4 regions of the Streptomyces sp. NPDC051219 genome follow, and region 3 is predicted to be linked to each of the others. Evidence: riboswitches for the same ligand, from Rfam matches in the RefSeq annotation. Region 3 holds a riboswitch; each other region holds the start of a gene.

Region 1 (7,308 bases), on a different contig from region 3:
TTCGGCCGCGATCTCGCGAAGTTGCTGCTCGCCGGCGCCTGCGGCCTGGGCGTCGAAGAGCCGGGCGGCGTAAGCGGGCGGAAGGTGCTGGGTGACGCGCCGGAGCCGGGCGTCGTCGGTGGTGCCGGGGGCGGCGGAGTAGCCGAACCGCGCACGGGTCTCGATGACGATGCCGCCGGCGGTGGCGGCCTGCCGTTTGGCCCTGCCCCGGACCCGGGGCTGCCAGCGCTTGCGTACCTCCGAGGCCAGGCGGGCGGCGAGGTCCCTGCGTGGGCGCCTCAGCCGGCCCGTGACGTAGCGCTCCACGGTGCGCTGCGAGACGCCCAGCAGCACCGCGACGGCCTTCGTGCCCTTCTCGCTCTTCACCAGGAACCTCATCTGCGCCTGTGCGGACTTGGGCATGGGCCGGGTGAAGTTCGCCGCCGCGGCCTTGTCGAGACTGTCCCCGAGGATGCCCATCGCGAGTCCCTACTCTCCGTCGATCGATGCGTCGGTGCCCTTGATGTGCCGGGCGGGGTTGTGGCCTTCGTCGAGCAGCTGAACTGCCCACATGAGGGACTGTGTGCCCTCGTGCTTGACCATGCCCGGGCTGACTCCGAGGCGGAAGCCGCCGGGGATCGGCTTGCCGTCCTCGGTGCGCGGCAGGAAGTCGAGCGGCGACGGCCCGTCGGACAGGTAGACGGCGCAGTCAGACAGTACGGCGATCGGGAACAGGCCGGTGTCCGCGAGCCTGAGCATCTTGCGGTGCATGTTGACCCTGGCCGTGGAGATGACCGCGGCGCGGATGTCCGGCCGCCAGGTCGGGCGCTCGAGAGCCGGCCACCGTTCGCCGGGCCGGTACCCGGCACCTTGGGGACGCTCGCGCAGCTTCCCGATTCCGCCCTTGACGGTGGCCTTGATGGCCGACAGCACGGCTGCCTGCCCGGGGTCAACGCTCTTGTGCCGCTCCATCGCGGCGAGGAAGTCGCTGTCGCTCATGCCTGTGACGACTCCGAGCCGCTCCATGGTGGCCAGGTAGGCATCGCGGAGACGGCTGTACCACGCGTCCAGGTAGGGGCCGTTGTTCCCTCGGACGTACGCCTCGATCGGCGCGACGCCGTGGCCCAGTTCCACCGCGTACGCGACGGTCGGCGTCGCGTACCAGGCCGGCCCCGTGGGACGTACGCCGTGGGGGGTGAACGGGCTGGGCAGCCGAGGGTCGCACTCGATGTGGGACAGGTCGACCAGCCACGAGCCGGGCAGTGCCTTGTCGAACGGCGGGTTCTTGAGGTGGACGGGCGCCCCGAGACCGACGGTGAGGCGGTTGGCTGCCGCGGCGAACGCCATGTTGATGTCGATGCCCACCGCGCACGCCTTCGCACACTCGGCGTCGGTGAGGAGCTCCGGATCCCGGATCCACTCGTACGCCTCCTCGTCCAGGACCTGGTCGGCGGTGCGCTGGTGCCCTCGTGGATGCAGAGCCGCGACGACGGGATGCTCGTCCGGAGCCTCCGGTGGCGCCGGGTCCACGGCCTCCGTGAGGGAACCGGGCATCGGGCCGGACACCCAGGCGGCCGACTGCTCGTCCTTCACCGGGCGCGTCGGCGGCCGCAAGGCGGTCATCAGCTCGAGGCCGGACACGGCAGTCGATCCGCGGGGGGTGACGACGCGGGTCGCGTAGTCGCACAGTACGCGGGCCAGTTCGGCCGGCGGCAGCTGATCCGCATCCCGCCAGGCCCGGGGGTCGAGCGCTCCCCACGGCAGGATCGCGAGTTGTACGCACTGGCGCTGCCCGCCCTGCGCGGGGCGGTAAATGCGAGCCCAGGGCCCGAAGCCACGTCGGGTGAGCTGCCACTTCGCCCGCTTGATCTGCTTGACGACGGTGTGGTCGTCGGGCAGCCGCAGGCCCCGCCGGTCCGCCAACCCGGCCGGGAGTCCAAGGCGTTCGGCAGCAGTCCCCGTGAGAACGATCAGCGGGTCGGCGTCCTTGCCGTTGCGGTGCAGCCGGGTCGCGCCCAGCTTGGCCTCGTTCAGCGTCCAGTCGACCAGCAGGGGGATGTCGGTGGCCGGGCAGTCGAGCACCAGGCCGCCGACGCAGTACGCCGATCCGTCGCCGTCCAGCACCGCCAGCGGGCCGTGAGCGAAGCGGGGGTCCACGTCGACGGCGGGTTGATCGGCAGCCCGCTTCCGGGCAGCCTGTTTTGGGGCGGCCTTCTTCGGCGCGGCCTGCCGGGCGCCCGAACGGGCCGACGGTGAGGCCGTCGACTGCCGGGGGTGCGCCGACCGTGTCGGAGGAGCGGCCGGCTCGGACACCATCGGCACGGGCGCGGGCCGGGGCGCGGCCTCCGGAGCGGGCACCTCCGCCTCCGGCGGCGCCGGAGTGAAGGTCTGCGGCACCGGGGGCGCCGAGGCGGCGGTCGAAGGTGCGGGGTGGCGGGCGGCAAGGCCGTCCAGGAGCCGGGCGTACGCGGCCCGCTTCGGCGGCCGTGGATCGGTCCGCCCCGACTCCCAGCCGGTCACGGTCTCGCGCCGCACCGAGAGGGCCCTCGCGACCTGCTCCTGGCTCAGGCCGGCCGCCTCACGCAGCCGCCTGCGCTCGTCGGGATCCGGAAGCGCGTCATGCGCGGCCGCCTGCTCCAGAAGGGCATCGACCGAAGCGAACAGCTGCTCGTGCTCGTTGGGCACAGCAGACCACCTCCACACGGATCACCCTATCCGAAGCGAACAGTCGATCACACGCGAAACGCACAGTGGGCGCTTGATCCGCCGAAAGGGCGAGTGGTGGAGGACGGTGGGGAGCAGTGGGCCGGGGGGAGCAGGTGGTCGGCAACGGAGATTTCGGCACCTCCTGCCCGTGGCGGCGGCGCGCCGGGCAGGAGGTGCCGAACCACTCGGCGAGGCCTAGTAGGGCCCGTTCACGTTGTCGATCGAGCCGTACCGGTCGGCAGCGTAGTTGCACGCGGCCGTGATGTTGGCGACCGGGTCATAGCTGTCCATCGACGTACCGGGCACGTGGTAGGCCCGGAACGTCGGGTCGATGACCTGGAGGAGCCCCTTGGACGGCGTGCCGGCCACGGCGTTGGAGTCCCAGTTGTTGATCGCCAGCGGGTTGCCCGACGACTCGCGCATGATATTGCGGTGGATGCCTTCGTAGCTGCCGGGTATGCCGTGCTCTGCCATGACCGCGAGCGACTCGCGAATCCAGCCGTCGAGGTCGTTGGTGTAGGTGGGCTTCGCGGCAGCAGGCTTCGCGGTGGCCTTCTTCGCCACACCAGCGCTCGTGCCGGGCGCAGTGGTCTTCTGCTCGGCAGCGTCAGCCGCCTTCGCGCCGATCGTCAGCGTCTGGCCGGGACGAATCAGCGAGGGGTTGGCCCCGACGACCTTCCAGTTGTCCTTGTACAGCTTCTTCCAGCCGCCGCTGAGGTTCTGCTCCTGGGCGATCTTGGACAGGTAGTCGCCCGCGACCACGGAGTACATCTTGGGGGCGGCAGCGGCGGCTGCGACCGGAGCGGCGGCCTTCTCGGCGGCAACGGTTGGCGCGGCCTTCTCCACCGCGATGGCGCCGGTGGCGCCCATCAGCGGCAGTGCGAGAGCGGCGCCGCCGGTGCCCGCGGCCACAAAGCCACGGGTGATCGGGTTGGCCTTGGGACGACGGTGCTTACCCTTTGCGGGCATGACGAATTCCTCTCCGTCGCCTGCGAGGTGAGCTGTCGGGTTCGGGCTGGAGATGCCCGGCCGCGGTGTGCTGCGACTTAACCCCGAGCCGTTCCGGATTCCGGATCGGCGGCTTACCTGGGTCCCCCGCTCCTGCCGTGCGTGAGTGGTGGGTGCGGTTTCCAGGCGGTGGCAGGATTCGGCGGTCCACCTGGATTGACGGTGACCGTAAGCGAGATCGGCCGGGCGGAACAAGCCCTGAATTCTGCAACGCAATCCACAAGGCGGATCCGGGAGGGGGAAATCCCGTCACCCACCCTGGAGTGAAAACTCAACTTTCTTTCTCTGGAAGGGGAATGAACGCGGTGGGGGATTCCGTGCAACGGTGCGGATGTGAGCGGAATCACTGGTGGCATTGGGCAACCCCCGCCGCCCTAGCCGATGAGCGATACGACAACTCGCGTGAATAGCCTGGAAATAGACGTGAGGGCCTATTCGGGCATTACGTGTCATACATGCCATTGCCGGTCGAAAAACTCGCCCAGCGAGGGTGTTTTCGCCCGCGCGCCTCGCAGCCACTCACTCCGGCGGGCCGATACGGCGCACGCTCCGTTCGGCTGAGAGGGATCGACACTGGTGGCAAATTTGCCCATATTGCTCATCCTATTTCCGCATCAGTCTAGTATGTCCACATTTTTCTAGTAGTTCACTACATGGACATACATGGACACGCTCTCCCGATGCCGTGGACCATCGTCGCGTCTCCGTCTGACGTCGCCGCGAACGACTCACCCTTTCGCTTATGCCGAGCTCGTCGGGCCGCCTTGATCTCGCTCCGCGCCAGGAATTTCCAACTCCGTGACGGCGGAAGGCAGTCGCACGCCTCGACGGAATTTCACTCGCTGTAGCGCTGGAACCAATGGGTGTTGTAGTGGCGGGCTATGGAATGCGGGAGGGCCGGGTCGGTCAGGAGGCGGTAGACGTACTCGGCGGTGTCCAGCGTGGCGCCGGTCGGGTCTGCGGCGATGTAGCTGCCGATCACATGGCCATGCATCTCCTGTTCGGTCGCCTCAAGGCCCAGGCCGGTGAGTACGTCGGCGCGGGCAGTGAAGCGCGGGGCCACGACGAGAGCCTGACAGGGGATCACCCGGCCGCCCGCCAGAGTCAACCGGGTGAGACGGTCGCCCGCCACCGCGAGACCCGTCACCAGGCCGTCCACCACCGCGATACCGCGGGCGGCGAGTTGCTCGTACTCGTCGCCGCTCAACTGGGGTGCGGTGTGGAGGAAGAGGGTCACGGTCTTGCTCCACTGCCGCCAGAGCAGGGCCTGGTGGACCGCCGGCGGCCCCGTGGCCAGGACGCCGATCGCCTGGTCGCGGACCTCCCAGCCGTGGCAGTAGGGGCAGTGCAGCACATCGCGCCCCCACCGCTCCGCCACGCCGGCCACATCCGGCAGCTCGTCGACCAGGCCGGTGGTCACCAGCAGCCGGGCGGCCGCGACCACGGACCCGTCGTCGAGGGTGACGCGGAAGCCAACCGCGGCCGAGCGCTCGACCGCGGCGCACCGGCCACCGGCGATCCACGCATCCACCCCCGACCCTTCACGCGCGACGGGCATGACGGGCGATCGACCGCGCGATAGAGCAGGCACGGGGCGCTGTCGCGAGAGTAGGCGTGGGCCGATGCGTACGCCGTCCTGCGCGGCCTCGCCCCCGGCTGCCCGGCGCCCGACGACCTCGCGGCGCTCTCCGACGCGGCCTGGTGGACGAGTCGCGTCGAGGAGTCGATCGCAGCACGGCTGAAGGCTTACTCCGCTTACGTGGCCGCGGGCGCGGCCCGCCAGGCGGGATACAGCGCGTGGATGCTCTTCTACGAGTACCAGCTGGCCGGACGTACGGCGGCGGCGGCCGGCCGGCTCCGCCGGGCAAGGCAGCACCTCGGCGGCGAGCCCGAGTGCGTCGAGCAGTGCTATCTCGCCTGGGTGGAGGCGACCGAGGCGCAGCAACGTGGCGCGTTCGACGAAGCCATGAGCTGTGCCCGCCGTATGGCCGGGATCGCACATCGCTGCGGCAGCCGGGATCTCCTCGCCATGAGCATCCAGGCGCAGGCGAGCGTGCTGCTGGCGCAGGGGCGGGTCGCCGGCGGGCTCGCGCTGCTCGACGACGCCATGTGCGCGGCCATGGCGGGCGAGCTCAGCTCTTTCTTCACCGGGTGGATCTCCTGCCTGGGTCTCCAGCAGTGCATGGCCTCCGCGGATCTGTAACGAGCCGCCGAGTGGACGGACGCGGCGATGGCCTGGTGCGCGTCGATGCCCGAGGAGAACAACTTCCGAGGTCTGTGCCGGGTCACCGGGTGGAGGTGCTCGAGCTGCGCGGGGACTGGCGCCAGGCCGCGGCCGAGGCCGCTGTGACCTGCGAGGAACTCCTGCCCTATGAGTCCCGGATCGCCGCGGAGGCGTTCTACCTGACCGGCGAGATCCAACGGCGCCGTGGCGACCTGCCCGCCGCCGAGGCGTCGTACGACCGCGCGCATAAGCTCGGCCGTGACCCGCAGCCCGGTCTGGCGCTGTTGCGCCTCGCCCAGCGCAAGACCGCATCCTGTGCCGCCGCCGTACGCCTCGCCCTCGCGGGCGAGGACAAGGACAGACGGCCCGGGCGCCTCGGGTACTGCCGGCTGCTCGCGGCTCAGGTCGAGATCTCGCTCGCCGTCGGGCAGCCCGCGGCGAAGTCATCGAGACGGCGCCGATGGACTACGAGTGGAGCCCCAACCGCAAGCGATGAGGCGTGCAGCCCGACGATCCGGCCGCCATCCCGAGTTCGATCCCAGGAGCCTTGAACACCGGCCACCGCCGGACATCGGCCACGAGCCCGTCCGGACGCTACCCGGGCTGCTGCGGTACGAAAGGCAGCAGTACGTCGGAACCGGGCTGGACGACTGAGTAACTGCTCTCCGGAAGTTCTTTCCACAGGCCTGGCAGGTCGCGCAGAGGCTCGGACACGACGATGCGGGTCTCGTCGGACAGCTCTCGCACGAACTCCAGGTCGGGGTGGAGCGCCCGCACCGTGTCCGCTCGGGAGCTGTAGAACAGGCTTCGTGAGTTGCCCTCGCTCGAGTACCGGAAGGCCCAGAGGCGTTCACTGTCGGTCACCGCGATCGTCATCTGGAGCGGGAACTCCACCCCCCGCTCCGCCCCCAGCCGTTCCACCAGGCCGGCCATCTGGGCCACGGCGGCCGGAGCGTCCTGGTCCAGCCCGAATGTGATCGCCAGGTAGAACATGACCTCGGAGTCCGTCGACCCCTCGATGGAGGAGAACAACGCCGGGTCGATGGCGAGGCAGAGATCTCGCCGGAGACGGTGGTAGTCGGTAATGGCACCGTTGTGCATCCACATCCAGCGACCGTGCCGGAAGGGGTGGGAGTTGGTCTGCTGCACCGCCGTACCGGTCGAGGCGCGGACGTGGGCGAAGAACAGCCCTGAGCGGACATGATTGGCGATCTCCCGGAGATTGCGGTTGTTCCACGCCGGGCTGGTGTCCCGGACGATCGCCGGAGTGCAAGCGTCCTGCCCGTACCAACCGACACCGAACCCATCGCCGTTGGTCGTCTCGACTCCCAGCCGCGAATGCAGGCTCTGGTCGATCAGGGAGTGCTCCGGTTTGTAGAGGACATCTTCGA
Region 2 (7,308 bases), on a different contig from region 3:
CGCCGCGGTCTGCCTCTGGTACGACGTCGGCTCACGGCACGAGGTCGAGGGACGTACGGGCCTCGCCCACCTCTTCGAGCACCTGATGTTCCAGGGCTCGGCGAGCGTGCCGGGCAACGGGCACTTCGAACTGGTCCAGGGCGCGGGCGGTTCGCTCAACGGCACCACCAGCTTCGAGCGCACCAACTACTTCGAGACCATGCCCGCGCACCAGCTGGAGCTGGCCTTGTGGCTCGAGGCCGACCGGATGGGCTCGCTGCTCACCGCGCTGGACGAGGACTCCATGGAGAACCAGCGCGACGTCGTCAAGAACGAACGCCGCCAGCGCTACGACAACGTCCCGTACGGCACCGCTTTCGAGAAGCTGACCGCCCTCGCCTACCCCGAGGGCCATCCGTACCACCACACCCCGATCGGTTCGATGGCCGACCTCGACGCCGCCTCCCTGGAGGACGCGCGGAACTTCTTCCGTACGTACTACGCGCCGAACAACGCCGTGCTGTCGGTCGTCGGCGACATCGACCCCGAGAAGACGCTGGCCTGGATCGAGAAGTACTTCGGTTCGATCCCGTCCCACGACGGCAAGCAGCCGCCACGGGGCGGCGAGCTCCCGGACGTCATCGGTGAGCAGCTGCGCGAGGAGATCGTGGAGGAGGTGCCGGCCCGCGCTCTGATGGCCGCCTACCGTCTCCCGCAGGACGGTACCCGGGAGTGCGACGCCGCGGACCTGGCACTCACCGTCCTCGGCGGCGGCGAGTCCTCGCGACTGCACAACCGGCTGGTCCGCCGCGACCAGACCGCGGTCGCGGCCGGCTTCGGCCTGCTGCGGCTGGCCGGTGCGCCCTCGCTCGGCTGGCTGGACGTGAAGACGTCCGGCGGTGTCGAGGTGCCGCAGATCGAGGCCGCCGTCGACGACGAGCTCGCGCGGTTCGCCGCCGAGGGGCCGACGGAGGAGGAGATGGAGCGCGCCCAGGCGCAGCTGGAGCGGGAGTGGCTGGACCGGCTCTCCACGGTCGCGGGCCGCGCCGACGAACTCTGCCGCTATGCCGTGCTGTTCGACGACCCGCAGCTCGCCCTGACCGCCGTACAGCGCGTTCTCGACATCACCGCGGAAGAGGTGCAGGCCGTGGCCGCGGCCCGGCTGCGCCCCGACAACCGGGCGGTCCTCGTGTACGAGCCGCTCGCCGCCGAGGACGCGGAGGGCGCAGAGAACACGGACGAGAGCGACACCGAAGGGGCGCAGCAGTGAGCGACGCAGAGGTCACCACCATGGAGTTCCACCCGCAGCCGCAGGCGGGCGAGGCGAAGCCGTGGGCCTTCCCGGCCCCCGAGAGGGCCACGCTGGACAACGGCCTGACCGTGCTGCGCTGCCACCGCCCCGGTCAGCAGGTGATCGCGGTCGAGATCATCCTCGACGCCCCGCTGGACGCCGAGCCGGAAGGCCTCGACGGCGTGGCCACGATCATGGCGCGCGCCCTGTCCGAGGGCACCGACAAGCACACCGCCGAGGAGTTCGCCGCGGAGCTGGAGCGGTGCGGCGCGACACTGGACGCGCACGCCGACCACTCGGGCGTGCGGGTCTCGCTCGAAGTGCCCGCCTCCCGGTTGCCCAAGGCGCTCGGACTGCTGGCCGAGGCCCTGCGGGCACCGGCGTTCGCGGACAGCGAAGTGGACCGGCTCGTACGCAACCGGCTCGACGAGATCCCGCACGAGCTGGCCAATCCCTCCCGCCGAGCGGCCAAGCAGCTCTACGCCGAGCTGTTCCCCGCCGAGGTACGCATGTCGCGCCCGCGGCAGGGCAGCGAGGAGACGGTCGCGCGGATCGACTCCGCGGCCGTGAGGGGCTTCTACGAGGCCTACGTCCGCCCCGCGACGACGACCGCGGTGGTCGTCGGCGACTACGCGGGCACCGATCTGGACGCCGTGCTCGCGGAGACGCTGGGCGCCTGGACCGGTGGCGCCGCGAAGCCGCGCCCGGTGCCGCCGGTGAGCGCCGACGACACCGGTCGTGTGGTGATCGTCGACCGCCCCGGCGCCGTGCAGACGCAGCTGCTGATCGGCCGCGTGGGCCCCGACCGGCACGACCGTGTCTGGGCGGCGCAGGTACTGGGCACGTACTGCCTCGGCGGCACCCTCACCTCCCGGCTGGACCGCGTCCTGCGGGAGGAGAAGGGCTACACCTACGGGGTCCGGGCCTTCGGCCAGGTTCTGCGTTCGGCTGCTCCTGATCCCTCCGGGGGCGCGCCGGGCGCCGCCATGCTCGCCATCAGCGGCTCGGTCGACACCCCGAACACGGGCCCGGCGCTGGAGGACCTCTGGAAGGTGCTGCGCACGCTCGCTGCCGAGGGGCTCACCGACGCCGAACGGGACGTCGCCGTACAGAACTTGGTGGGCGTCGCTCCCCTGAAGTTCGAGACGGCCGCGTCCGTCGCCGGCACGCTCGCCGACCAGGTCGAACAGCACCTCCCGGACGACTACCAGGCGCAGTTGTACGTACAGCTGGCCGAAACCGGCACGGTGGAAGCCACGGCGGCGGCAGTCAGCGCGTTCCCGGTCGTCCGGCTGGTGACCGTGCTCGTGGGAGACGCGTCGCAGATCAAGGAGCCGGTGAAGGCGCTCGGGATCGGCGAAGTGACCGTTGTCACCGGCTGATCGGGCGTAAGCGGCAGGAAGAGGGACGAGAGGGACCCCGGTGGCCAGGGAGCCGCCGGGGTCTCCTTTATGTCCGGTTTATTGCGGAGGTTGGGTATCTGGCCTGTGGCGTGCACTACAAAAAACCGTGTCTGTTTGGTGATTGACAGATGAGACGCCTAGCGTCTGTCCGGCTGTCCGTCAGATGTGAGCGCCGCACCCGCGGCACCGGACAGCCATCGCCGAGTCCCCGTCAGGCGCGAGCCTGGGGAGCCGGGGACCCACCACGTCCCTGGGGTGAATCGGGCCTCCTCGCCAGAGGAAGCCCGTAGGAGACCTTCCTGCTCCGAACCCGTCAGCTAACCCGGTAGGCGAGAAGGAAGGAAAGGATCAGCCTCTTCATGGCGTTCACCCGTGCCACCGGGAAGCACCGTCGTCCGAGCCGTATGACCCGCCAGAGCGCGAACATCGCGGGCATCGCCACCCTCGCCACCGCAGGCGTCGTGGGCACGCTGAGCTCGCCGGCCTTCGCCGCCGCCGACACCGCGGCCGCGACGGTCGAGGACACCGGCCTCAACGCCATCGTCGTGGCCGACACCCTCGCCGCGCAGATCGACGCCCAGGCCCGGGCCCAGCAGCAGGCCGCCGACGCGGCCGCCGCCGAGGCGAAGGCCGCGGCCGAGGCGAAGAAGAGGGCCGAGGAGGCCAAGCGCAAGGCGGAGGCGAAGGCCAAGGCGGAGCGTGAGGCCAAGGAGCGCGCGGCCCGCGAGGCCGAGCGCAAGCGCCTGAACACCTATGTCTCCCCCGTCGCCGGCTCGTACGTCTCCACCGCCTACCAGGCGGGCGGCGCCGTCTGGTCCTCCGGCAGCCACACGGGCATCGACTTCCACGCGGCCTCCGGCACCTCGGTGCGCGCGGTGGGCACGGGCACCGTCGTCGAGGCCGGGTGGGGCGGCGCGTACGGCAACAACGTCGTGATCAAGATGAACGACGGCACCTACACCCAGTACGGCCACCTGTCCTCCCTCTCGGTCTCCGTCGGGCAGTCCGTCACCCCGGGGCAGCAGATCGGCCTCGCCGGCTCGACCGGCAACTCCACCGGGCCGCACCTCCACTTCGAGGCCCGGACGAGCCCGGAGTACGGGTCGGACATCGACCCGATCGGCTACCTGCGCTCGCACGGCGTCAACCTCTGACACCCGGAACCGACCGTTCCGTGAAGGCCCCGGCTGCTGTCGGGGCCTTCGGCGTTCTCCCGGCGTTCCGCGTCGCGCGCTCGGGCAGGGGATTCCGGCCAAAAGATATGCATGGATTCCCGGCCGCCATCGGAAATTCGCGCGCGCTGCAATAGAGTCGCAGAACAGGCGTCGTTCGACCGCGTTTCGCGGAGATTAAGGCGGAGGTCCGGTCATGCGCATTCCCGCGCACTCGGTATGCACGGCAATCCGCGACGACATCGTCTCCGGTGTCTTCGAACGCGGCAGCCGCCTCACCGAGGAGGTACTCGCCCGCCGTTACGGCGTCTCGCGCGTCCCCGTCCGCGAGGCTCTGCGCACCCTGGAGTCCGAGGGCTTCGTGGTCACCCGCCGGCACGCGGGCGCCTGCGTGGCCGAGCCCTCCGAGCAGGAGGCGGCCGACCTGCTGGAGATGCGGATGCTGCTCGAGCCCCTGGGTGCCGCGCGGGCAGCCCAGCGCCGGACCGAGGCGCACCTCAAGGTGCTGCGCGGTCTGGTACGCCTCGGCCAGGATCGGGCCCGTCGGGGACAGGGTGAGGACCTGCGCTCGCTGGGCGGCTGGTTCCACGAGACGCTGGCCCAGGCATCGGGCAGTCCCGGCCTCACGGCGCTGCTCACCCAGCTCCGGCACAAGATCGCCTGGATGTACGCGGTCGAGGCGCCCGTCCGCCCGCTGGAGTCCTGGGCCGAGCACGGCGCGATCGTGGACGCCGTGGCCCGCGGTGACGCGGAACGGGCCCGGGCGCTGACGGTGCAGCACTCGGAGCGGGTCGCCGCCGCGCACCGGCTGCGGCGCACCGAAAGGGTGAGGACTTCGCAACGTGCCGTAAACATCGCGAGCGCCCCCAATTAACAGATCCGCCGTATACAAAGAAAGGTTGATTCCCGGGGACTATTTCCGGCTGCCCGCATTTGATGACACGTACATAAGACGTGCAAAACAAGTGCGGTAAAAACGCCGGAGCCGCGGCTTCCCTTTCGGGTGCCGCGGCTCCGGCGTTACTGCGCCGGCCGGCTGTGGCCGGTACGGGTCAGACGGTCTCGGGAAGCTCTTCGAGCCCCTCGGCGACCAGCTTCGCGAGCCGGTCGAGAGCCGCGTCCGCGCCGTCGGCCTCGGAGGCGAGCACGATCTCCTCGCCGCCCTGGGCGCCGAGGCCGAGGACCGCGAGCATGGAGGCGGCGTTGACGGGGTTCCCCTCGGCCTTGGCGATCGTCACGGGGACGCCGGAGGCCGTCGCGGCGCGGACGAAGATCGAGGCGGGCCGGGCGTGCAGGCCTTCGGCCCAGCCGACGTTGACGCGGCGCTCAACCATGGTGATGCCCTTCAGGTCTTTACGGTTGTCTAGACCAGTCTCTCATGTGGTGCGGGGTGCTCGGGTTCCGGCCCGGGGTGGCAAACCGCCTGCCGTTCGGCTTCCCCAGACTGCCCCGCGCCACGCGCCGCCGCGACCCGTACTCTTTCCCCATGCAGCCCTCGCCGGCCCAGAACCTGCACCACGCCTACCCGGCCCACTGGGAAGCCGACGTAGTGCTGCGCGACGGCGGCACCGCGCGGATCAGGCCCATCACCACCGAGGACGCCGAACGCCTGGTCAGCTTCTACGAGCAGGTGTCGGACCAGTCGAAGTACTACCGCTTCTTCGCCCCCTATCCCAGGCTCTCGGACCGCGACGTCCACCGCTTCACCCATCACGACTACGTGGACCGGGTCGGCCTCGCGGCCACGGTCGGCGGCGAGTTCATCGCCACCGTCCGCTACGACCGGATCGACGCGGAGGGCAGGCCCGCATCGGCTCCGGCGGACGAGGCGGAGGTCGCGTTCCTCGTCCAGGACGCCCACCAGAGGCGCGGCGTCGCCTCCGCTCTCCTCGAACACATCGGTGCGGTCGCCCGTGAGCGCGGAATCCGGCGGTTCGTGGCCGAGGTGCTGCCCGCCAACACCAAAATGATCAAAGTGTTCACGGACGCCGGGTACACCCAGAAACGCAGCTTCGAGGACGGCTCCGTCCATCTCACCTTCGACCTCGAACCCACCGACCGGTCCCTCGCCGTGCAGCGCGCCCGTGAACAGCGCGCCGAAGCGCGCTCCGTGCAGCGCCTCCTGTCGCCCGGGGCGGTCGCCGTCATCGGCGCCGGCCGCGCGCCGGGCGGTGTCGGCCGGTCCGTCCTGCGCAACCTCGTCGGCTCCGGCTTCACCGGACGTACGTACGCCGTGAACCGCGCCCTCCCGGCCGGGGGCGGCACGCTCGACGGCGTCCCCGCGTACCGGTCCGTCGGTGAGATCGGCGAGCACGTCGACCTGGCTGTCGTGGCCGTCCCCGCCGAACGGGTGCCCGAGGCCGTGGCCGACTGCGGTGAGCACGGTGTGCAGGGCCTCGTCGTGCTGTCGGCCGGTTACGCGGAGAGCGGCGCCGAAGGCCGCGAGAGGCAGCGTGAACTGGTCCGCCAGGCCCGCTCGTACGGCATGCGCATCATCGGCCCGAACGCCTTCGGCATCATCAACACCGCGGACGACGTCCGGCTGAACGCCTCGCTGGCACCCGAGCTGCCCACGCCGGGCCGGATCGGCCTGTTCACCCAGTCCGGCGCGATCGGCATAGCCCTGCTGTCGGGGCTGCTGCGGCGCGGCGCCGGGCTGTCCACGTTCATCTCGGCGGGCAACCGCGCCGACGTCTCCGGCAACGACTTCCTGCAGTACTGGTACGAGGACCCCGCCACCGATGTGGCCCTGCTCTACCTTGAAACACTCGGCAACCCCCGCAAGTTCACCCGCCTCGCCCGGCGCACCTCCCTGGTCAAGCCGGTCGTCGTCGTCAAGGGCGGCCGGCACAGCGGCAGCGCCCCGCCCGGCCACGCGGTGCCGGTCACACGCATACCCGATGCGGCGGTCTCCGCCCTGCTGCGCCAGGCGGGTGTGATCCGGGTCGACACCGTCACGGAACTCGTGGACGTCGGGCTGATGCTGGCGGACCAGCCGCTGCCCGCCGGGCCACGGGTGGCGATCTTCGGGAACTCCGAATCGCTCGGTCTGCTCACGTACGACGCCTGCCTGACCGAAGGGCTGCGCCCCCTCCCGCCGCGCGACCTCACCACCGCCGCGACCCCGGCGGATTTCCGCGCAGCGCTGGCCGAGGCGCTCGCGGACGACGCGTGTGACGCGGTCGTGGTGACGGCGATCCCGTGGGTGGGGGAGAACGGCGCGATCGAGTCCGGCGACGGCGAGGTGCTGGCGGCGGCGCTGCGCGACGCGGCGGCGGACGCCCCGGCCAAGCCGGTCGCCGTGGTCCACGTGGAAATCGGCGGCCTGGCGGAGGCCCTGGCAGCAGCGACCAGCACGGCGACCCGGGCCGCGGCCCGAGTGGGCGAGGCGCCCTCCGCCCCGGACGGCCGGGAAGGCCGCGGCGGGCCGGTGCGACCGAGCACCGCCGAAGAGTCGAACGCC
Region 3 (7,308 bases):
CCGCGTCGTCGAGGATCTCCTCGATGCGCAGCAACTGGTTGTACTTGGCGACGCGCTCGGAGCGGGCCGGGGCGCCGGTCTTGATCTGGCCGCAGTTGGTGGCGACGGCCAGGTCGGCGATGGTGACGTCCTCGGTCTCGCCGGAGCGGTGCGACATCATGCACTTGAAGCCGTTGCGCTGGGCCAGCTCGACGGCGTCCAGGGTCTCGGTCAGCGAACCGATCTGGTTCACCTTGACGAGCAGGGCGTTCGCGGAGCCCTCCTCGATGCCTCGGGCAAGCCGCTCCGGGTTGGTGACGAACAGGTCGTCGCCGACCAGCTGGACCTTGGAGCCGAGCTTGTCGGTGATGGCCTTCCAGCCGGCCCAGTCGTCCTCGAACAGCGGGTCCTCGATGGAGACGAGCGGGTACGAGGCGACGAGCTCCTCGTAGTACTCGGTCATCTCGGCGGCCGAGCGGGACTTGCCCTCGAACTCGTACGCGCCGTCCTTGTAGAACTCTGAGGCGGCGCAGTCGAGCGCGAGCGCGATGTCCTTGCCGGGCTCGTAGCCGGCCTGCCGGACGGCCTCGAGGATGAGGTCCAGCGCGGCCCGGTTGGATTCGAGGTTCGGCGCGAAGCCGCCCTCGTCGCCGAGGCCGGTGGAGAGCCCCTTCTCCTTCAGGACCTTCTTCAGGGTGTGGTAGACCTCGGTGCCCCAGCGCAGGGCCTCGGAGAAGGACTCGGCGCCGATCGGCGCGATCATGAACTCCTGGATGTCCACGTTGGAGTCGGCGTGCGAGCCGCCGTTCAGGATGTTCATCATCGGAACGGGCAGAAGGTGCGCGTTCGGGCCGCCGAGGTAGCGGAAGAGCGGCAGGTCGGATGCCTCGGAGGCGGCGTGCGCGACGGCGAGGGAGACGCCGAGGATGGCGTTGGCGCCGAGCGAGGACTTGTCCGGGGTGGCGTCCAGGTCGAACATCGCCTGGTCGATCAGACGCTGCTCGGTGGCGTCGTACCCGACGAGCTCCGGGCCGATCTGCTCGATGACGGCGAGGACGGCCCTCTCGACGCCCTTGCCGTGGTAGCGGTTCGGGTCACCGTCGCGAAGCTCGAGGGCCTCGAACGCTCCGGTGGAAGCACCGGACGGAACTGCAGCACGACCCGTGCTGCCGTCGTCGAGGCCGACCTCGACCTCGACCGTGGGGTTGCCTCGGGAGTCCAGGATTTCCCGGGCTACGACGACGTCGATGGACGGCACGAGCATCTCCTTCTGGGATGTGACGCTATGAGTGCAGGGTCTCATTGGCCTTGCGCCATGAGCCTAACCGGCTCCGGGGCACAGGTCGGCCGACCGCCCGGCCCCTGGGACGAAAACAGCCCCGAATAACCGCGGTCCGGTACATAAGGACCACGCGGTACTGGACAGTAATGCGCGGCACCGGCCAGTAATACAGAAGCCCCGGCCCGGCGCGCACGGGGGAAAGCGCGCCGGACCGGGGCTGTTTCTGGGGTGGGACCGGTCTCCGCCGAGGCGGGTCCCGGCCGGGGGCGGTTGTCAGCCGAGGTGCAGCTGCTGGCCCGGGTGGATGACGTCGGCGTCCTCGACGATGTCCTTGTTCAGCTCGAACAGCTTCTCCCAGCCGCCCTTTACCTTCTCAGCCTGGGCGATCTCGGCGAGGGTGTCGCCGGCCTTCACCTTGTACTCGCCGTCGCCCTTCTTGAAGGACTGGGCGGCCTTGGGGGCCTCGGAGCGGGCCTCGGAGCGGCTCGCCTTGGCCGGCTCGGCGCGCTTCTCGGCCGGCTTCGCGGGCTTCGGCTGCGCGGCCGGCTTCGCGGCGCCGGTGTCGACACCCGGGTCCACACCGTCGTTGGTCAGGTTGCCGGCGCCGGCGCAGGCCCAGGCACCCGGGCCCTGCATGTCGAGAAGCACCTCGGCGGTGGCGATCTGCTGGTTCTTGGTCGCGAGGTCGGCGCGGGAGGCGTACTTCGTACCGCCGGCGGCTGCCCAGCTGGACTGCGAGAACTGCAGGCCGCCGTAGTAGCCGTTGCCGGTGTTGATCGACCAGTTGCCGCCGGACTCGCACTGGGCCACAGCGTCCCAGGTGGCGACGGAGGCGGCGGACGCCGAGGTGGCGCCCATCAGCGGGACGGCGACAGCCGCGCCGGCGACGCCGGCGAGCGTGGCGATACGGGCGACCTTGGACGACCGGCGGTGCTTGCCTGTGCTGGATGCCAGCATGGAGTTGTCTCCTCACCGACGCCTACGAGGTGAGCTGTCGGGTTCGGGCCAAGTGAGTTGCCCGGCCGCGCGTCTGGCGCGACTTCACCCCAAGCCGGTCAGCTGCCGTCTCAACGGCCGCGTCCGGCACCTACCTTGGGTCCCCCGCTCCTGCCAACGGCGCTTTACGCGTCGAAATATTTCCCCCGTCCGTCGGCAGGATTCGGCGTGACGGTCGAAGGAGCCCGCGGTGCGAGCGGTTCAGACCGTAGACACAGGCATCCCCGATGTTCAATGCCGAACATCGGGGAGAAAACGCCCATACCCATATCCGCGAAACGGTCATTTCCGCAGGTGAGAGGCGAAAGTGCGAGACCGGGCGGACGAGACGCCCCAGTTGGCCCGAAGAGACTCATGTCTCACTTGAGCAAACTAGGACATAAAGTCCCGAACTCCCCCTACTTTGGGGTTATATCGAGACCCAGGTCGAGGCTCTGGCCAGGAAGGATGAGGTCCGGCTCGGCACCGATGACGGTCTCGTTGGCCTCGTAGATCGCGGACCACCCGCCCGCCACATCCTTCTTGTCGGCGATGTCCCAGAGGTTGTCGCCGGGAAGGACGGTGTACGTGTCCGCCTCCGCCCCAGCCCCGCCGCGCGTCGCATCCGCGTCACGGGAGGCGTGCCGTCCGGTGTCGCGGTCGCCTGCCGCGCCGTCCGGCCCGGCTGTCTCACCGGCGGCCGGCGCGCCCCGGTGCTTGCCCGCTCCGGACCCGGCCCCCGGGGTCGATGCGGCGTCAGGCGTGGTGGACGCGGCAGGAGAGGAACTGCCGCTCTTATCCGACTTGCCTGCATTAGGGGTGTTCGCCCCTGTGGAAGCCTTGGGCGCCCCGGACGCCGCAGGCGCGGTGGGCTCGTCCGCCGGAGTGGCCTCCGAAGGCCGCACGGGCGCGGGGCCGACCGACATGTCCTCCGTCGGCAGGCCCGGGTCGACATCGGCGATCAGGCCACCCTGGGTCAGCCCCGCGCTGCCGGCACAGCTCGGCCAGGCCTGCGGCCCCTGTGCGGCGAGAACCTTCTCCGCGACGGCGATCTGCTGAGCGCGGCTGGCGAGGTCCGCCTGCGGCGCGTAGGACAGCCCGCCGAACTCCTCCCACGTCTGCTGGCTGAACTGGAGCCCGCCGTAGTACCCGTTGCCGAGGTCGGCGCTCCAAGTGCCGCCGCTCTCGCATTCGGCGACGCGGTCCCAGGTGGAGACGTCGGCAGCGCTGGCGCCGGTGGCACCGAGCAGCGGGATCGCGATGGCGGAGCCGGTCACGCCGGCCGCGACGATGAGGGCGGGGGCTTGACGTGGGCGCCGGTGGCGGCCGTTCCCGGAGCGCATGCGGTGGCCTTCCGTGTGACAGCTGAGACGACGGTGAACGTAGCGGTACTCGAACGCTTGTCACAAGTCGGTGCAGGGGAGATCACGTGAAGGTCACGCATGTGACGTTTCGTCAGCTCTCGCGGGGGTGAACTCCACCGGCAAAGTGCGCAGTCCGCGCATGATGAGACCGCCCCGCCAGCGCAAATCGGCTGGATCCACCGCCAGCCGCAGGTCAGGGACGCGGCGCAGCAGAGTCGCGAGGGCCGTCCGCCCCTCCAGCCTGGCCAGCGGCGCACCCAGGCAGTAATGGATGCCGTGTCCGTATCCGAGGTGGGGGTTGTCACGCCGGGAGAGGTCGAGCACATCCGGCTGGTCGAACCGCTCCGGGTCCCGGTCCGCCGCGGCCAGGACGACGAGTACGGGATCGCCCGCGGCGATGGCCTGCCCGCCGAGCGTCAGTGGCTCGGTCGCGAACCGCCAGGTCGCCAGCTCCACCGGCCCGTCGTAGCGCAGGAGTTCCTCCACTCCGGTGGCCAGCAGCGTGGTCTCGCCGGCGACCAGGGAGTTCTGCAGCCGCTCGCGCTGCTCGGGGTGACGCAACAGGGCGTACACACCGTTGCCGATCAGATTGACCGTTGTCTCGAAACCGGCGAAGAGCAGGATGAATGCCATCGCGGCGGCCTCGTTCTCGGTGAGGTGTTCGCCGTGATCACTTGCCCGGATGAGACCCGAAATCAGATCCTCTCCCGGATCCTCCCTTTTACGGTGAATCAGCTCCGCGAGATAGTTCCGCATCCGCTTCACCGACCGGGCCACTCCGCCCCGCGGCCCGCCGCCGTGCCGGATCATCATGCCGGCCCAGTCACGGAAGTCGTCCTGGTCCTCCCGCGGTACGCCGAGCATGTCGCAGATCGCGTAGATGGGCAGCGGGAAGGCGAACTCGTGGATGAGATCGGCCGACCCCTTCCGGACGAAGTCGTCGATGAGCCGGTCTGTCAGTTCCTGCACGCGAGGCGCGAACTCCGCCACCACGCGCGGGGTGAACGCCTTGGACACCAGCCGCCGCAGCCGGGTGTGGTCCGGCGGATCGATGTTCAGCAGGTGGGTCATCAGCTCGGCCTTGCGCTCACCGGGGATCCCGGTCTTCCCCTTGGCGTGCGCGGGCTCGGCGTGATGCGCCGGGTTCTTGCTGAGCCGCTGGTCGGCGAGGGCCTGCCGGGCATCCGCGTACCGGGTCACCAGCCAGGCCTCGACCCCGCTGGGCAGCGCGGTCCGGTGGACGGGCGCGTGCTCGCGCAGCCAGGCGTACGCCGGATAGGGGTCGGTGGCGAACTCCCAGCTGAACAGGGTGGGGGTCGGGCCGGCGGCGGTCTCGTCATGCACGCCCCGACCGTATCTCCCTCACCTCGCGTCCTCTATGGGCGGTTCGACGCAGACTGTCCATGGATCGGCCACCCCTTGACCCCGGAGACGGTCCCGCTCCTACTTTCACCTCTGTGGATGTGAAGATCTTGAAGAGCAGTTTCGCCGTGGTGGAACGGCGGGCCGAGGACGCCGTGAAGTTCTTCTACTCGCACCTGTTCTGGCATCACCCGGGCCTGCGCGCCCTCTTCCCGGCCGGCCACGAGGACATGCAGCGTCAGCGCGACCGGCTCTTCGCCGCCCTGACCCATGTCGTGGCGCATCTCGAAGACCCTTCACTCCCCGGCTATCTGCAGGACCTCGGCCGCGACCACCGCAAGTTCCTCGTCGGCCCCGAGCACTACACGGCGGTCGGCACCAGCCTGATCGCCGCGCTCGCGGAGGCGTCCGGCAGCGCGTGGACTCCGGTCGTGGAGAAGGCGTGGACGGAGGCGTACGCCGTCCTGGCCGACGCCATGATCGCCGGCGCCGAATCGACGGACGAGCCGCCCTGGTGGGACGCCGAGATAGTCCGGCATCTGCGGTACGGCGACGGCGTCGCGGTGCTCACCCTGCTCCCGGAGCAGCCCTTGCCCTACACGCCCGGCCAGTACGTGAGCGTCAGCAGCGCCCGGGCGCCCGGCACTTGGCGCACCTATTCCATAGCCAACGCCCCGCGCGCCGACCTCACCGTCGATCTGCACATCAGCCGTGTGGAGGGCGGCCGGCTCAGCACCGCTCTGGTGCGGGACGCGCGCGAGGGCGAGGTGCTGCGGCTCGGGGCGGCGGGCGGTGCGATGACACTGGACACGGAATCGGCTCGGCCGGTCACCTTCGTCGCGGCCGGTACGGGCTGGTCCCCGGTCAAGGCCATGCTCGAAGAACTGGCCGCCAGGCCCGTGGGACCGTCCACGCCGGAGGTGCGGCTCTTCGCCGTCGCGCGCGATGCCGCGTGCCTCTACGACCGTCCGGCTGTCGAGGCGCTCCAGGACGCGTCCCCCTGGCCGGCCGTCACCTACATCACCCCCGCGCCCGGCCGCCCCGGCACCCACGCGACCGAGCGGCTGGCCGCCGCGCTGGCCACCCGTGGAAACTGGCCGGCCCAGGACGTCTTCATCAGCGGCCCTGCCGCGTTCATCGAAGAGATCGCCGAGGTGGTGGCGCAGCTCGGCGCGGACGAGTCCCGGACCTTCTACGACTCCGTGCCCGCCACCGGCGAGCAGCTGACGCGGCAGCTCGGTCCCGGAGCGTGGTTCCTGACCCCGCCGGACCCCGGCTGGCACAACCCAGCAGCCCGCACGCCCCGGTCGCCGAACGACTGAGCCGCGGAACCGCCGGGCTGACGGGGCCGCAAAGCCGCCGAGGCGCCGAGGCGCCGGGGCCGGTGAACCGCTGAGCCGCCGGAACCGCTGAGCCGCTGAGCCGCTGCCCAGCCCTACCGATCCGCCTCCCAAGCCGCTTCCGCCGCGCGGATCGCGTCCCGGTAGACCCGGGCCGCCGCGCGCAAGGCCGTCTCCGGGTCGGTGCCCTGGCTCTCCGCACGTACGGCCATGGCCAGCAGCTCGTATCCGATGCCCTCACCCACCGGAAGCGCCATCTCCATGCCGGCGGTACGGGCCCGGGAGGCGAGCTTGGCGGCGAGTGCGAGGCCGGGCTGGCCGAGCGGGATGCCCTCGGTCACCGAACTGCGCTGCTTCTCGATCGCCTTCGTGCGTAGCCAGTGCTCCTTGACCTCCTCCGGGGTCTCGGCGGTGTCGTCGCCGAAGACGTGCGGGTGGCGGTGGATCAGCTTCTCGACGATGGTGGCCGCGACGTCGTCGATCGAGAACGGCTCGTCCGGGTCGTCCTGCGCGATCCGCGCGTGGAAGACGACCTGGAGCAGCACGTCGCCGAGCTCCTCGCGCAGCTCGTCGCGGTCGCCGTCCTCGATAGCCTCGACGAGTTCGTAGGCCTCCTCGATGCCGTACTTCGCCAGGCCGCGGTGGGTCTGGGTGGACGACCATGGGCACTCGGCCCTGATCCGGTCCATGACCTGGACGAGGTCGAGGAGGCGGGCGCCGGGCAGGTCGTAGGAGGCGGGCAGCAGCTCCAGGTCCGGCATCTGCACCCGGCCGGAGCCGGCCAGCCGGGCCAGCCCGTCGGTCAGCAGCTGGTCGCCCTCGCCGGACGGGACGACGACGACCGTGCGGCCGCCGGCGCAGGCGTCCACCAGCTCTCCCGCCTCCGGCGCGGACCGCTCGACCGTGATCCCCGCCTCACCGAGGTACGGCAGCTGCGGGTGGCCGGGGTCGGCACACAGCACGCGGTCGGCGGCGTGCAGCGTCTGCCACGCGGACCAGGACAGCA
Region 4 (7,308 bases), on a different contig from region 3:
GGTCTACGGCTGCGCGCTCGGCTGGTCCGGCTCGTGGCGGATCTCAACTTCAACCGCTGCTTCATCAATGCGGAACCGTATCCGCAAGAAACTCTGGCCCGAGCATGTGCATGCCCTGTAAGAGCTGCTCGACCGGCTGCGCGCCGAGTATCCGCAGGTCGCGTTCGAGTCGTGCTCCGGCGGCGGTGGCAGGATCGGCCTTGGCGTTCTCTCCCGTACCGACCAGGTGTGGACCTCCGACAACACCGATCCGCTGGACCGGCTCGACATCAAGTACGGCTTCAGCCGGCTGCACCCGGCGCGGATCATGGCCGCGTGGGTGACCGACAGTCCGAATGTGCAGCTCAACGGCCGGGCCCGCTCGCTGCGCTTCCGCTTCGTCAGCGCCGTGGCGGGCGTGCTGGGGGTAGGCGGTGATCTTTCCGTCTGGAGCGAGGAGGCGCTTGCCGAGGCGCTGGAGTGGGTGGATCTCTACAAGGAGATCCGGCCGGTGGTGCAGCAAGGAGAGGTCTACCGGCTGCGGCGGCCCACCGGAGGACTGCGCGCGCCGTTCAGTACGTACGGGCGACGAGGCCGTGGTCCTCGCCTGGCTCCAGGCCCAGCGTTACGGCGAGCCACCGCCGGCGCTGCGGCTGGCCGGCCTCGACCCGGCGGCCACGTACGAGTACCTCGGCACCGGGGGTGTCCACCGTGGCGCGGGGCTGATGCACAGGGGGCTGCGGACGGCACTCAGTGGCGATTTGGATGCGGCAGTTATCCGGCTACGCCGCATCGCATAAGGATCGCACCTATAGGGCCGATAGCAGGCGAATGTCCGGTCTGACCGAATTGCTTGGCTTGGCGTCAAGTTGCCATGCTTAAGCGGTAGATGGCCCGTCGCCCAGTGAGCAGGATCATATCGGTGACGGTGCGTGGCGGGGCGGCAGAGCTCAATTCCTTTGCTCGGGCGGCTGTTGGGGAGCCGCACTCCACGGAGGGTGACTGGAGAAATCCGGCATATTCACCGCGTCGAATGGATTCCGGATGGAGTCCGGAATACATGGCTTGTTCCGCCTGCCCGGCTCGCCTACGGTCACCGTCAATCCAGGTGGACCGCCGAATCCTGCCACCGCCTGGAACCGCACCCACCACTTACGCACGGCAGGAGCGGGGGACCCAGGTAAGCCGCCGATCCGGAATCCGGAACGGCTCGGGGTTAAGTCGCAGCCACACCGCGGCCGGGCATCTCCAGCCCGAACCCGACAGCTCACCTCGCAGGCGACGGAGAGGAATTCGTCATGCCCGCAAAGGGTAAGCACCGTCGTCCCAAGGCCAACCCGATCACCCGTGGCTTCGTGGCCGCGGGCACCGGTGGCGCCGCTCTCGCACTGCCGCTGATGGGCGCCACCGGCGCCAACGCGGCCGAGAAGGCCGCGCCGGCCGTTGCCGCCGAGAAGGCCGCCGCTCCGGTCGCAGCCGCCGCTCCGGTCGCCGTAGCGAAGGCCGCCCCCAAGACGTACTCCGTCGTCGCGGGCGACTACCTGTCCAAGATCGCCGACGAGCAGAATGTCAACGGCGGCTGGCAGAAGCTCTACCAGGACAACCGCGCGGTCGTCGGTGGAGACCCGTCGCTGATCCACCCGGGCCTCAAGCTCACCATCGGCGCCAAGGCGAAGGCGCCGGCGAAGTCCGACGCCGCGACCGAGCGGGCCGACCGGTCCGAGCGCAAGAGCGCTCCGGCGAAGGCGAGTGCCCCGGCGAAGGCGAGCGCCCCGGTCAAGGCGAGCGCCCCGGTCAAGGCGAGCGCCCCGGCCAAAAACACCGGCACCGCCACCTCGAACAGCGGGGCGGCGAAATCCTCCGGCTACTTCACCGCCCCGGTCGACGCGCCCGTCACCACCTCGTACCGCATGTCCGGATCCATGTGGTCCAGCGGCTACCACACCGGTGTCGACTTCGCCGCGGGCTCCGGCACCAGCCTCAAGGCCATCGGTGCGGGCACCGTCGTCTCCGCCGGCTGGAGTGGCGCGTACGGTAACGAGGTCGTCATCCAGCACACCGACGGCCGCTACTCGCAGTACGCCCACCTGTCCTCGCTCTCCGTCTCGGCGGGCCAGAGTGTCGCCGGTGGCCAGCAGATCGGCCTGTCCGGCTCCACCGGCAACTCGACCGGCCCGCACCTGCACTTCGAGATCCGGACCTCGCCGAGCTACGGCTCCGACATCGACCCGCTGGCGTACCTGCGCCAGCACGGTGTCAGCCTCTGAGACGCGCATCCCCCCTGACGGGGCGTCACCAGGAGGCCGGATCCGGCGGATCCGGCCTCCTGGCGTATTCCCGGAACGCGAAACGGCCCCGGTGGTCTATGTCACGCCGCGTCAACCCCTCCTTACGGTCGCGTAGGTCACATCCGCCGGTGAAGGATGTGCTCCCGTGGCAGACGATTCGAGATCAATGAGCAGCGGTGCATTCGGGTCGTACGCGGCGATCGGTGACAGCTTCACCGAGGGCGTGGGCGATCCAGGACTGGATGGCTCCTTCGTGGGGTGGGCCGACCGCTTGGCGGTGCTCCTCGCCGACCAGCGACCGGAGCACGCGTTCCGGTACGCCAACCTGGCGGTGCGCGGCCGGCTCCTGGACCAGATCGTGGAGGAGCAGGTGCCGCGGGCGAAGGCGCTCGCGCCGGACCTGGTGAGCTTCTGTGCCGGCGGCAACGACATCATCCGGCCGGGCAGTGACCCCGACGCGGTTGCCGAGCGGTTCGAGGCGGCCGTCGCGGATCTGACGTCGGGGGTCGGGACGGTAATGATCACTACTGGGTTCGACACCCGCGGGGTGCCGGTGCTGCGTCATCTGCGGGGCAAGATCGCCACGTACACGGCGCATGTGCGGTCGATCGCCGACCGCTACGACTGCCCGGTGCTCGACCTGTGGTCGCTCAAGTCGGTCCAGGACAGGCGCGCCTGGGACGGCGACCGGCTGCATCTCTCGCCCGAGGGGCACACGCGGGTGGCGCTCCGGGCCGCCCAGGTGCTCGGCCTCGAGGTGCCGGCGGATCCGGACCAGGTATGGCCGCCGGAGCCGCCACGGGGCTCGGCGGAGGTGCGCCGGGACAACATCCAGTGGGCGCGGGAACATCTGGTGCCGTGGATCGGACGGCGGCTGCGCGGCGAGTCGTCGGGCGACCACGTGGAACCGAAGCGGCCGGACCTGCTGCCGCTGTAGGGGCAGGGGAGAGTTGGGGCGCCTTCCGGATTCGGGGGCGGGGCCGCCGGGCACGCACGGTTCTCGGGCGGCCGGGGATGGCTCAGTGGCTGCCGGCCGGTGGGCGGTTGCGAGTCGGCGGGACGCGGGGTCGCCGCCTCAGCTCCCCATCAGGTGGTCACGCCCGATCAGGGCCGTGCTGCCCTCCCCGGTGCACGCGTAGGCGCCCGCCACCGCGCCCAGCCTCGCGCACTCCTCCAGGTCCCGGCCGGCCAGGCGTCCGTACAGGAAGCCGCAGAGATACGCGTCGCCCGCGCCGTTGGAGTCCACCACCCGCGCCGGCGGCACCGTCGCCGGGACCGGACGCGGCGTGCTGCTTCCGCCCCGCGACAGCACGTACGAGCCTCCCGCCCCCGCCGTGGCGATCACCGCTTCCGCACGTCCCTCCCGGAGAATCTCCCGCATCACGGAGGCTATGCGGTCGCCCGCGCCCGCCGCGCTCAGGAAGACGAGGTCGGACCGGAGCGCGAACTCGCGGTGGTGGTCGGCCAGGCCGTCCCAGTCGTGCAGGTCCGTGGACACCGGGACCCCCAGCGCCTCGATGTCGTCGTACAGAAAACGGGCGAAATGCATGATCGAGAGATGCACGTGGCGGGCGCGGCGCAGGTGGGGCAGATAGAACTCCCGAGGCATCCGAAGATCGCTCGGATCACGCCCGTCGTAGAACGACATCCGGCGTCCGGTGGTCTCCACCAGGTTCACCGCACGCCGCGTCCCCGCCGGCGAGGTCAGCGGCTCGAAGTCCACCCCTCCCTCGGCGAGACGCTCACGGACCATCGCGCCGGCCCAGTCGTCGCCGATGAAGTCGAGGAGTTTGACGTTCAGTCCGAGGGCCCGGCACCCCAGCGCCACATTTCCGCCCGTGTGCCCCGGCCATTCCCTGATCGGGGACACCCCGACCGAGTCGGCGAGTGGCACGGGCAGGGAGTCGACACGGACGACCGTGTCCACCCCACTGCCGCCGATCGCGAGTACGTCGTACGCCGTGTCCGTGTGCTCGGGTGACACCACAATCCCTTCCGGCCGTCGGACAGTTGCGTCCTCAGCGCGCGGTTGCCGTGAGTACCGCTCTGTCTATGCCCAGCTCGCGTGCGAGCGCGTCGTCCACCCACTCCTGCATGGCTGTACGGGAGAGGGATCCCTCGTACGACGTCATCTGCACGGCCAGCCCGTCCAGCAGCGCGGTCAGCCGCCAGGCCGCCGCCGCCGGGTCGGGGCACGGGAACTCTCCCGCCGCCGTGCCTTCCGCTATCACCTCGGTCAGGGCGGCCTTCCACCGCAGGTCGAGATCGCGTGCCACGTCGCGCAGGGCCGGCTCGCGCAGCGCCGCGGCCCAGCCCTCGATCCACAGCTTCCAGCCCTTGGCCGACCCGGTCGGCGCGTACCAGCGCACCGCGGCGCGCAGTCTGCGCACCGCGGTGGTGCGGCGGTTCAGCAGTTTGTGGAGATGAGCCAGGTCGCCGTGGGCCGCGTAGTCGAAGGCCCCGGCGACGAGCTGCTCCTTCGTGGAGAAGTGGTACAGCACGAGCGCATTGCTGACACCGAGGGCCGAAGCGACATCGGAAATCCGGAGCGCGTCGACCCCACGCACCTCGATCTGCTCGACGGCGGCGCGCAGCAACTCCTCGCGCCGTTCCTCCACGCTCAACCTGACCCTTGCCACGACGTCACCCTACACACGAGTAACCCGCCTGACCCTGGACACCCATGACAGGGCCGGCGCCCCCCCCGAGGTCACCTGTACCAGCCGAAGCGCTCGGCCATCACCGGCAGCCGGTCGGCGGCGATCGCATGGGCGGCGGCGCGCGGCGAGGTGCCGTCGGTGTCCGCCCTGGCCAGAATCTGACCGGTCAGAGCGCGCATCGAGGCGCGTACGTAGGCGAACGCCTCGTCCGGGTCGGCGCCGATGTCCCCGAAAAGGGTCCACCACCACCACGCGTTCGTTCCGGAGTTGACGACGACGTCCGGCAGTACGGTGATCCCTCGCCGGGCCAGCAGCTCCTCGGCCTCCGGCAGCACCGGCATATTCGCCGCCTCGACGATCCAACGCGCCCTGATCGCCTCCTGGTTCGTGGTGTCCACGGCGTACGAGACGGCGGCGGGCACCAGCACCTCCGCCTTCGCCGACAGCCAGGCGTCGCCCGGCAGTTCCGCGTCGTCCGGCCGCAGCGCCGTACGGTCGACCGTGCCGTAGGAGTCCCGGGAGGCGAGCAGCGCCTCGACGTCGAGACCGTCGGGGTTGGCGATCGTGCCCTTGACGTCGGCGACCGCGACGATCTTCAGCCCGGCACGGGCGAGAAAGCGCGCGGTCGCCCCGCCCATCGTGCCGAGTCCCTGGACGGAGACCCGGGTCCCCGCGTACGCCGCACCCGCCCGGTCGAGCGCCGCCAGCACCGATTCGGCGACCCCGCAGCCTCCCACCAGTTCGTCGAGCCCGATGCCGTCCACCTCGACGGCGAAGGCGTCGGAGAGCCGGCGGCGGGCGGCACGTTCGTCGTCGAGCAGCGGGTAGACCGCCTGGATGGAGGAGACCAGCCCGGCCTCGGTGGCGGCCTTGTCGACGATGTCCTGGGTCAGGCCGAGGTCCTCTCCCGTGGTCCAGAAGTTCTCGAGGTACGGGCGCATGGCGCGCAGGTAGCGCACCAGGATGCCGTGCGCCGCGGGGTCCTGCGGATCGCAGTCGATACCTCCCTTGGCGCCGCCGAGCGGGATGTACCGGGTCGTCGGACTGTCCGGGTGGAAGTGCAGGGCCTCCTTCATCGTCATGCCGCGGGCGAGACCCGCCACCTCCTCCAGGGTGCAGCCGGCGCGCATGCGCAGTCCGCCGCTGGAGACGCCGCGCACAAGCCTGTCGACGACCAAATGCCCCTGGCGGCCGGTTACGTGGTCGGTCCAGGTGAGTGAGATCAGGGGGCTGGTCATCGTGCGCTCTCCTCGGGAATGCTGATCACGGCGGACCCGGGACAGCCAGGGCGCGGGCGACGGACCGCGCCGTTCGGGTACGTAACTGAATGGTCGTTCAGTATCTGGAGATCGGTACGCCACTGTCAACGAGGGAGCAGGAATCTTGGAGGCGGCACAGACGTTGCTACGGTCATGAGGGAGGACGACGTGCACCGGGACGCACCACCGGCAGGGAAGCCCGAACATCCGGCCGCTGTAACGGCGCTGTCACTGCCGCCGCTCATAATGCTGTGACACGGACACCATTCACACGGACACCGTGCGACCCCCCCACCGTCCCAGGAGGCACCGTGACCGGCTCGAGACCCCTGCGTTCCGGGCTGCGCGCCCTGCGCCCCGCTGCCTTCGGCGCGGATCCGGCAGGCGAGCGGATGGAGCGAATCCGCCGCTCACCGAACTTCGCGGACGGTGTCTTCCAGAACCCGGAGGGCGCCAGGACGCGTCCGACCGGTTCCATGAAGGAGTTCGCGAAGAACTACTTTCGTAAGGAGGAGCGGGTCCGCCGTGCCCCGGCGAGCGCCATTCCGGTGCATCCGACCACCCTCGCCGACCTCGCCAGGCCGCCCGTCTCGGGACTCCGGCTGACCTGGATGGGACATTCGAGCGTGCTCGCCGAGATCGACGGCCGCCGGATGCTGTTCGACCCGGTGTGGGGCGAGCGCTGTTCCCCCTTCCCCTTCGCGGGCCCGAAGCGCCTGCACCCCGTCCCCGCGCCGCTCGCCGCCCTCGGCCCCGTCGACGCAGTGGTCATCTCGCACGATCACTACGACCATCTCGACCTGCCCACGATCCGCCGCCTGGCCGGCACCGGAACGGTGTTCGCCGTACCGCTCGGCGTCGGCGCCCACCTCGAGCGCTGGGGCGTACCTGCCGACCGTGTCCACGAGCTCGACTGGAACGAGACCGTCAAGGTCGCCGGGACGAGCCTGACCGCGACCCCGGCCCGGCACTTCTGCGGACGCGGCCTGCGCAACCAGCAGCACACCCTGTGGGCCTCCTGGGCCGTCGCCGGGCCCGAGCACCGGATCTACCACAGCGGCGACACCGGATACTTCTCCGGCTTCAAGGACATCGGTGCCGAGCACGGCCCGTTCGACGCGA

What was found. Region 3 has a riboswitch for cyclic di-AMP ahead of AB0M62_RS02140 (transglycosylase family protein). Riboswitches for the same ligand answer to the same signal wherever they lie in the genome.
Positions count from the first base shown of each region.
Region 1: another riboswitch for cyclic di-AMP. It lies ahead of AB0M62_RS24935 (LysM peptidoglycan-binding domain-containing protein); the one in region 3 lies ahead of AB0M62_RS02140 (transglycosylase family protein).
Region 2: another riboswitch for cyclic di-AMP. It lies ahead of AB0M62_RS13515 (M23 family metallopeptidase); the one in region 3 lies ahead of AB0M62_RS02140 (transglycosylase family protein).
Region 4: another riboswitch for cyclic di-AMP. It lies ahead of AB0M62_RS16840 (LysM peptidoglycan-binding domain-containing M23 family metallopeptidase); the one in region 3 lies ahead of AB0M62_RS02140 (transglycosylase family protein).

Region 1 covers NZ_JBFBAS010000025.1:52,275-59,582, forward strand. Annotated here, with positions in the region: gene AB0M62_RS24925 (XRE family transcriptional regulator) at 1-459, opposite strand, end outside; gene AB0M62_RS24930 (helix-turn-helix domain-containing protein) at 469-2,664, opposite strand; gene AB0M62_RS24935 (LysM peptidoglycan-binding domain-containing protein) at 2,881-3,654, opposite strand; cyclic di-AMP (ydaO/yuaA leader) riboswitch at 3,659-3,848, opposite strand; partial or broken gene AB0M62_RS24940 (NAD(P)/FAD-dependent oxidoreductase) at 4,634-5,164, opposite strand; gene AB0M62_RS24945 (hypothetical protein) at 5,453-5,896, shown strand; gene AB0M62_RS24950 (hypothetical protein) at 5,986-6,468, shown strand; gene AB0M62_RS24955 (class II glutamine amidotransferase) at 6,512-7,308, opposite strand, start outside.
Region 2 covers NZ_JBFBAS010000009.1:92,558-99,865, reverse strand. Annotated here, with positions in the region: gene AB0M62_RS13525 (pitrilysin family protein) at 1-1,249, shown strand, start outside; gene AB0M62_RS13520 (pitrilysin family protein) at 1,246-2,652, shown strand; cyclic di-AMP (ydaO/yuaA leader) riboswitch at 2,862-3,020, shown strand; gene AB0M62_RS13515 (M23 family metallopeptidase) at 3,033-3,827, shown strand; gene AB0M62_RS13510 (GntR family transcriptional regulator) at 4,042-4,719, shown strand; gene AB0M62_RS13505 (HPr family phosphocarrier protein) at 4,898-5,179, opposite strand; gene AB0M62_RS13500 (GNAT family N-acetyltransferase) at 5,332-7,308, shown strand, end outside.
Region 3 covers NZ_JBFBAS010000001.1:445,279-452,586, reverse strand. Annotated here, with positions in the region: gene eno (phosphopyruvate hydratase) at 1-1,237, opposite strand, end outside; gene AB0M62_RS02140 (transglycosylase family protein) at 1,535-2,218, opposite strand; cyclic di-AMP (ydaO/yuaA leader) riboswitch at 2,223-2,390, opposite strand; gene AB0M62_RS02135 (transglycosylase family protein) at 2,656-3,579, opposite strand; gene AB0M62_RS02130 (cytochrome P450) at 3,673-4,944, opposite strand; gene AB0M62_RS02125 (globin domain-containing protein) at 5,058-6,284, shown strand; gene AB0M62_RS02120 (nucleoside triphosphate pyrophosphohydrolase) at 6,398-7,308, opposite strand, start outside.
Region 4 covers NZ_JBFBAS010000012.1:173,453-180,760, forward strand. Annotated here, with positions in the region: partial or broken gene AB0M62_RS16835 (alpha-galactosidase) at 46-779, shown strand; cyclic di-AMP (ydaO/yuaA leader) riboswitch at 1,084-1,273, shown strand; gene AB0M62_RS16840 (LysM peptidoglycan-binding domain-containing M23 family metallopeptidase) at 1,278-2,246, shown strand; gene AB0M62_RS16845 (SGNH/GDSL hydrolase family protein) at 2,434-3,204, shown strand; gene AB0M62_RS16850 (PfkB family carbohydrate kinase) at 3,343-4,251, opposite strand; gene AB0M62_RS16855 (TetR/AcrR family transcriptional regulator) at 4,286-4,906, opposite strand; gene AB0M62_RS16860 (Glu/Leu/Phe/Val dehydrogenase dimerization domain-containing protein) at 4,978-6,165, opposite strand; gene AB0M62_RS16865 (MBL fold metallo-hydrolase) at 6,498-7,308, shown strand, end outside.